3 regions of the Comamonas guangdongensis genome follow, and region 3 is predicted to be linked to each of the others. Evidence: predicted binding sites of a transcription regulator. Region 3 holds the regulator's gene; each other region holds the start of a gene.
What was found. Region 3 encodes FNR, which switches genes on or off when oxygen is low (the NO sensors DNR and NnrR bind a similar motif). Its sites were predicted from a motif close to TTGATNNNNATCAA; they were not measured.

Region 1 (2,246 bases), on a different contig from region 3:
ACTGGGGAGTGCGATGGCAGGTGCCGGCCTTTTGATGCTGCTCGACGATATCGCGGCGCTGCTGGACGACGTGGCCTTGATGACCAAGACCGCGGCGGCCAAGAGCACGGCGGCGGCAGACGATGTGGCCACCATGACCAAAGTGGCCATGGGCAAGACGGCGGGCGTGCTGGGCGATGATCTGGCGCTCAATGCCGAGCAGGTCACCGGTGTGCGTGCCAGCCGCGAGCTGCCCGTGGTCTGGGCCGTGGCCAAGGGCTCGCTCAAGAACAAGGCGATTCTGGTGCCTGCGGCCTTGCTCATCAGCGCCTTCGTGCCCTGGCTGATCACGCCGCTGCTGATGGTGGGCGGAGCTTTTCTGTGCTTCGAGGGTGTGGAAAAAATCCTCGAGTTGCTGCACAAAAAGCCGCCGCACGCTGCGCAGGATGCGCTGGTGGATGCCGATGCTGCGGCCCGGCAGGGCGTGGCGCCGTCATCGGTACGGGCAGCGCGCGCCAGGGATGTTGACCCCGTCGAATACGAGAGGCAGAAGGTCAAGGGGGCCGTGCGCACGGACTTCATCCTCTCGGCCGAGATCATGGCCATCGCCCTGGGCACGGTGGCCAGCAAGCCGATCTGGGAGCAGGCGGCGGTGCTGATCGCCGTGGCACTGGCGATCACGGTTTTTGTCTACGGCCTGGTGGCGGCCATCGTGCGCATGGACGATGTGGGCGGCTGGCTGATGGCCCGCAGCAGCGCAGCGGCTCAGGCCCTGGGCCGCGGCCTGATCGGCTTCACTCCCTGGTTGATGCGCGGCCTGTCGGTCGTCGGCACCGCAGCCATGTTCATGGTCGGCGGCAGTCTGCTGGTGCATGGCATGGCACCTGTCGAGCATTGGGTGAGTGCCGTCATCACCCCCATGGGCGGTGTGATCGCCATGCTGGGGACGGTGCTGGTCAATGTGGCGGTCGGTGCCGTCATCGGGGCGGCCGTGGTGCTGTGCCTGGAGCTGTGGCACAAGCTGGGCCCGCGTCGGGGCGTACACTGAAGAAATATAGCTAGCACTGCAGGTGTGGCGCGGGTTTGCGCTGCATCAGTCTTCGCTGCGGCCGTGGCCATGGGGCAACGGCCGCTTTTTTATGGCGCTTCGCGAGCGGCGGATTGACCTGGGACAAACCCGAGCCCGGCGGGCTTTGTTTCAATCAATGCCAAGGGAAGTGCACGGCGCTCCCCAGAATTTCTTCAAGGAAAAAGCCAATGAAAAAGACTCTGATCGCGATTGCCGCTGCTGCCAGCGCGCTGACTGCAGGTACCGCTTTTGCCCAATCGTTTGACGGCACCAGCCCCTGGATGGTGCGCGTGCGCGCCGTGCATCTGGACAGCGAAAACGGCGGCGCGGCAGGCGATGCCGGCCTGAGCATCAACAACAAGTGGATGCCTGAAGTGGACGTGTCCTACTTCTTCACGCCCAATATCGCTGCCGAGCTGGTTCTGACCTATCCGCAAAAGCACGATGTGCGTCTGGGCGGCGACAAGGTCGGCACGCTCAAGCATCTGCCGCCCACCTTGCTGGCCCAGTACCACTTCACCAACTTCGGCGCTTTCAAGCCCTATGTGGGCGCTGGCGTGAACTACACGAATTTCTCCAGCGTGAACCTGCCCGACGGCGTGAGCATCAAGAAGAACAGCTTCGGCGGCGCGCTGCAGCTCGGCTTCGACTACGCGCTGGACAAGAACTGGTCGCTGAACTTCGACGTCAAGAAGGTCTATCTGGGCACCAAGGTGACGGGCGCCGGCCTGGAAGACGCCAAGTTCAAGGTCGATCCATGGCTGGTCGGCGTGGGTGTGGGCTATCGCTTCTGATAGCAAGGAGTGATCTCGTCCCTGGCCTTCTTCCGGGGATGAGGCACGCATCGCAGCATCTGCGGTGCATCGGGGTGGGCGGGCCGGCATGGCCTGCATGCTCCAAAGGCTAGGGTGTATGTTTGATATCGGTATTCCGCAGCTGCGGGGTACCGATTTTTTTTGCCCGCTCTAAGTTCGCGGCTGCGGAGCGGGCATGCATCGACTGTCCTCGGTCCAGCAGACAAATCCCGGCCTCACGGCCAGGTGCTGCAGTCCATTGCGGGGCGGGCACCTGATCGGGACACCGTCGGCGGGAAAGCCGCGGATGATCACGCTCGGACTGGAACAGCCGGCTCAACTTCCGCAAGCGTGGATCAGGAATTCGCGCAGCGCATCGGCCGGCTTGTCGAGCTTGCAGTCGG
Region 2 (2,246 bases), on a different contig from region 3:
CTCAAGGGGGATGCGGATCTCAGGGGCGAGGCCGGGCGCTTCTGCGTCTTTCCGGCCGAGCACGAGTCGCACTGGCTGGTGCGCGAGCCCGTGCAGTTTCTGCATCTCTATGTCTCCGACATGGCCTGGGCCGAGCGTGCGGTGCGCCTGCTGGATGCGGAGCCGCGCAGCATGACCCTGATGCCGCAGATCTATGCCGTCGACCCGGTCTATGCGCAATGGGCCCAGGGCCTGTGGCGGCTGGACTGGAGCGACCCTCACGATGCGTTGCGCGCCGATACGCTGAGCCAGCAGATTCTGGACCGGCTGGTGCTGCAGTCGGCCGCGCCCCGCTACCGGCAAAGGCTGGCGCGGCCGCTGGGCGGGCTTTCGCCCGTGGTGCGGCGCCGGGTGCTCGACTATGTGGATGCCCATCTGGCCGATGTCCGGGCCCTGAGTCTTTCGGGCCTGGCCGAGGTTGCGGCCCTGTCCGAGTACCACTTCGCGCGCATGTTCCACCAGAGCATGGGCTGCACCGTGCACGACTGGGTGCTGCAGCGGCGCCTGTGCGCGGTGCGCCAGCGGCTGCAGGGCCGGGCAGGCGCGCCGGGGCTGGCGCTGCTGGCGGCCGAGACCGGCTTTTCCAGCGCCAGTCATCTGCTGCGCTGCTTTCGCAAGCATTTTGGATTTACTCCTACGCAATTCCTGCGGCTGCAGCGGGATGCTTGACGGTGATTTGCGCCGGACCGGCTTGATCTGGCGCAAGAACGGCGCTTTGTTGCGGCCTCGGGTCTTGAAAATCCCTCTTGCACTCACAGATTATTGCCAATGACTCTGATCTGGAGCGAAAGCTGAACACCATGCGAATTGACAAACTGACGACAAAATTCCAAGAAGCCTTGGCCGACGCGCAGTCCCTGGCGCTGGGTGCCGACCAATCCACCATCGACCCGCTGCACCTGCTGGTGGCCATGCTGCGCCAGCCGGACGGCCCCGGCGCGCTGCTGCAGCGCGCGGGCGCCAATGTGCAGCAGCTCAAGAGCCTGGCCGAGCAGGCCATGGGCGAGCTGCCGCGCGTGCAGCAGCAGGGCGATGTGCGCGTGGGCTCGGAGCTCGATCGCTTGCTGCAGGCGACCGACAAGGAGGCCATGAAGCGCGGCGACCAGTTCATTGCCAGCGAGCTGTATCTGCTGGCGCTGGCCGATGCCGCGGGCTCGGCCACGCGCGCCGGCGCCCTGCTCAAGCAAAGCGGCGTGAGCAAGTCCAGCCTGGAAGCGGCGATCAATGCCGTGCGCGGAGGCCAGAAGGTGGACAGCGCCGAGGCCGAAGGCCAGCGCGAGGCGCTGAAGAAGTACACGCTGGACCTGACCGAGCGCGCGCGCAGCGGCAAGCTGGACCCCGTGATCGGCCGCGACGACGAGATCCGCCGCGCCATCCAGGTGCTGCAGCGCCGCAGCAAGAACAATCCCGTGCTGATCGGCGAGCCCGGCGTGGGCAAGACCGCCATCGTCGAGGGCCTGGCCCAGCGCATCGTGGCCGGCGAGGTGCCCGAATCGCTGAAGGACAAGCGCGTGCTGTCGCTGGATATGGCGGGCCTGCTGGCCGGCGCCAAATACCGCGGCGACTTCGAGGAGCGTCTCAAATCCGTGCTCAAGGAAATTGCGCAGGATGAAGGCCGCATCATTCTCTTCATCGACGAAATCCACACCATGGTGGGTGCGGGCAAGGCCGACGGCGCCATGGATGCGGGCAATATGCTCAAGCCGGCGCTGGCGCGCGGCGAGCTGCACTGCGTGGGAGCGACTACGCTCGATGAATACCGCAAATACATCGAGAAGGACGCGGCCCTGGAGCGGCGCTTCCAGAAGGTGATCGTGGACGAGCCCTCGGTCGAGGACACCATCGCCATCCTGCGCGGTCTGCAGGTCAAGTACGAGGCCCACCACGGCGTGGACATCACCGACCCGGCCATCGTGGCCGCGGCCGAGCTGTCGCACCGCTATATCACCGACCGCTTCCTGCCCGACAAGGCCATCGACCTGATCGACGAGGCCGCGGCCAAGATCAAGATCGAGATCGACTCCAAGCCCGAGGAAATGGACAGGCTGGAGCGCCGCATGATCCAGCTCAAGATCGAGCGCGAGGCCATGAAGAAGGAAAAGGACGAGGCTTCGCAAAAGCGGCTGCAGCTGATCGAGGAGGATCTCGAGAACCTCGAGCGCGAATACGCGGACCTTGAAGAGGTCTGGAAGGCCGAGAAGGCCAGC
Region 3 (2,246 bases):
TGGCTCACCATCTGCCCTCTGCCGCAATGCTGGGTATGCATGGCAACTTCACGCGCCAGATAGTCCAGGTACTCTGCGGCCTTGTCATGATGCCTGGTGACGATCTTGTTGCAGGCGCAGTAGTAACACAGCGACTCGCAAAACGGCACATGCACATAAAGCGACAAAGGCAGGGCGCGGCTGCCGGAATGGGCTTTGCGTTGCTGCAGCGCCAATATATAGTCGTCGGGGCCGAAAGCCTCAACAAAACGGTCGGCTGTTGGAAACGACGTGTAGCGTGGCCCCGGTATATCAAAACGGCTTAGCAACTCGGGCGTGACTGCGGTCATAACTCTGGCGTCAGGGTGCGCTCACATTGCCTGCAACAAAGAGCTCTCATGACCTGGGATAGGCAACAAGTCTGAAGGCAGGTGCAGCAAACGCGGTTTTTTGAATGAATGCCTGCACTGTGCCCCAAGGCAAACCCCCTGTCCTTGACGAAAATCAAGGGACTCCAAGGCAAGGGCTGCGACAATTTGATCCATCTCATCTCAAACTACGAGGTCAATGACTGGCACGACGGCTAAAGCCAAGCCTGTGTGTGCCGTTGCTGCAAACCCCATGAATCTTCAAACCATCAAAGCATCCTGCTCCAACTGCAATCTGCGTGAACTGTGCATGCCCATGGGCTTGGACGATGAACAGATAGAGCGCATTGACGAAATCGTGGCCACGCGCCGCAAGGTCAAGCGCGGGGGGCTGCTGTTTCGCAATGGCGAAGAATTCACCTCGCTGTATGCGATCCGCACCGGTTTCTTCAAGACCTGCGTGGCCACCGAAGATGGGCGCGACCAAGTAACCGGCTTTCAGATGGCGGGCGAAATCATAGGCCTGGACGGCATCGTCAACGATCACCACACCTGCGACGCCGTGGCGCTGGAAGACGCCGAAGTCTGCGTGATGCCCTTCGACAAGCTCGAGCAGCTCTCGCGCGAGGTCACGGCGCTGCAAAACCATGTGCACAAGGTCATGAGCCGCGAAATCGTGCGCGAGCACGGCGTGATGCTGCTGCTGGGCAGCATGCGCGCCGAAGAGCGCCTCGCGGCCTTTGTGCTCAATCTCGTGCAGCGCCTGTCGGCGCGCGGCTTTTCCAAGTCCGAGCTAGTGCTGCGCATGACGCGCGAGGAGATCGGCAGCTATCTGGGTCTGAAACTGGAGACCGTGAGCCGCACCTTCTCCAAGTTTGCCGAGGACGGCATCCTCGAGGTCAAGCAGCGCCACCTGCGGATTCTCGACACCGACGCGCTCAAGCGTATCGTCAACAGCCAGCAGTGCCAGAGCTGAGCCCTTCCCTCCCACAAGCACAAAGCCCGCACGCAGCGGGCTTTGTTTTTGCGGCCTCGGCGCCCTACTCCACCCAGGGCTCGGAGACTATGCCGCCGTTGAGCTCATGCGCCGAGCGCGCCAGCATCCTGGTCATCAGGCTGCCCACCATGGTGACCAGCCAGAAGACGAAGAAGCCCACCGTATAGATGGCGCTGCGCGACCACTCGAGGGGGGCGCCCATCCAGTGCGCATCCAGCGGGTCCACAAACGCAAAAACCACCATTTCCATGATCGCCGCGGCCAGAAAGGCAGGCCAGGCAATCCACATCCAGCTGCGAGCGTCCATCACGAATCTCCTTGGGCTGTGGGGGCAATGCCATTTTGCACAAGGATGGAGATCGCAGACCGGGGGCATGCACCAAGGCGGGAAACCCTGAACCGCTATGTTTTAGAGAGCTTACAGCGCCTGCCTCTCATTGATTTTCCACCTCAAATCACCTGAAAATCATGAAGAACCAGCGCAGAGCGCTCATGTTTTGAGAGTCCTGCCATGACAAAGGCCGCAAAGCGGCCTTTGATGGAGTGGCGCCGGACGCTCAGCGATCCAGAGGATGGTCGTGGGCCGGGGTCGCCGCATGGTTGCGGCCGGTCACGGCCGGAGCCAGGCTTTTTTGCGCTTCGGTCAGGCGCTGGTTGATTTCCAGGCCATGGCGGTAGTAATCGGGATCGACCACGGGATCGGGCTTGCTCATGGCGATATAGGCGGTCACCAAGCCCGCAATCACCACGACCAGCGGTCCGGAGATGATGAGCCAGACATGGGCGAACTTCCACCAGGGCTTGCCGTCCTCGGGATGGGGAGCTTTTTGCGCCTGGGCGGCTCTTGCTTGTGTTGCCGACATGAGAAACCTCTTTCAAATTGCTATCGCCCGGCCGGTGTC

Region 1: AB6724_RS11635 (OmpW/AlkL family protein) is a predicted target of FNR. The motif match lies at 1,141-1,154, and genes of this name have one in related genera.
Region 2: clpB (ATP-dependent chaperone ClpB) is a predicted target of FNR. The motif match lies at 731-744, and genes of this name have one in related genera.

Annotation. Positions count from the first base shown of each region.
Region 1 covers NZ_JBFYGN010000011.1:71,523-73,768, reverse strand. The annotation lists gene AB6724_RS11640 (DUF808 domain-containing protein) at 14-1,027, shown strand; gene AB6724_RS11635 (OmpW/AlkL family protein) at 1,237-1,842, shown strand; gene AB6724_RS11630 (LysR family transcriptional regulator) at 2,179-2,246, opposite strand, start outside.
Region 2 covers NZ_JBFYGN010000001.1:151,925-154,170, forward strand. The annotation lists gene AB6724_RS00680 (helix-turn-helix domain-containing protein) at 1-708, shown strand, start outside; gene clpB (ATP-dependent chaperone ClpB) at 840-2,246, shown strand, end outside.
Region 3 covers NZ_JBFYGN010000021.1:33,624-35,869, forward strand. The annotation lists gene hemN (oxygen-independent coproporphyrinogen III oxidase) at 1-329, opposite strand, end outside; gene fnr (fumarate/nitrate reduction transcriptional regulator Fnr) at 601-1,323, shown strand; gene AB6724_RS16540 (hypothetical protein) at 1,388-1,651, opposite strand; gene AB6724_RS16545 (FixH family protein) at 1,902-2,207, opposite strand.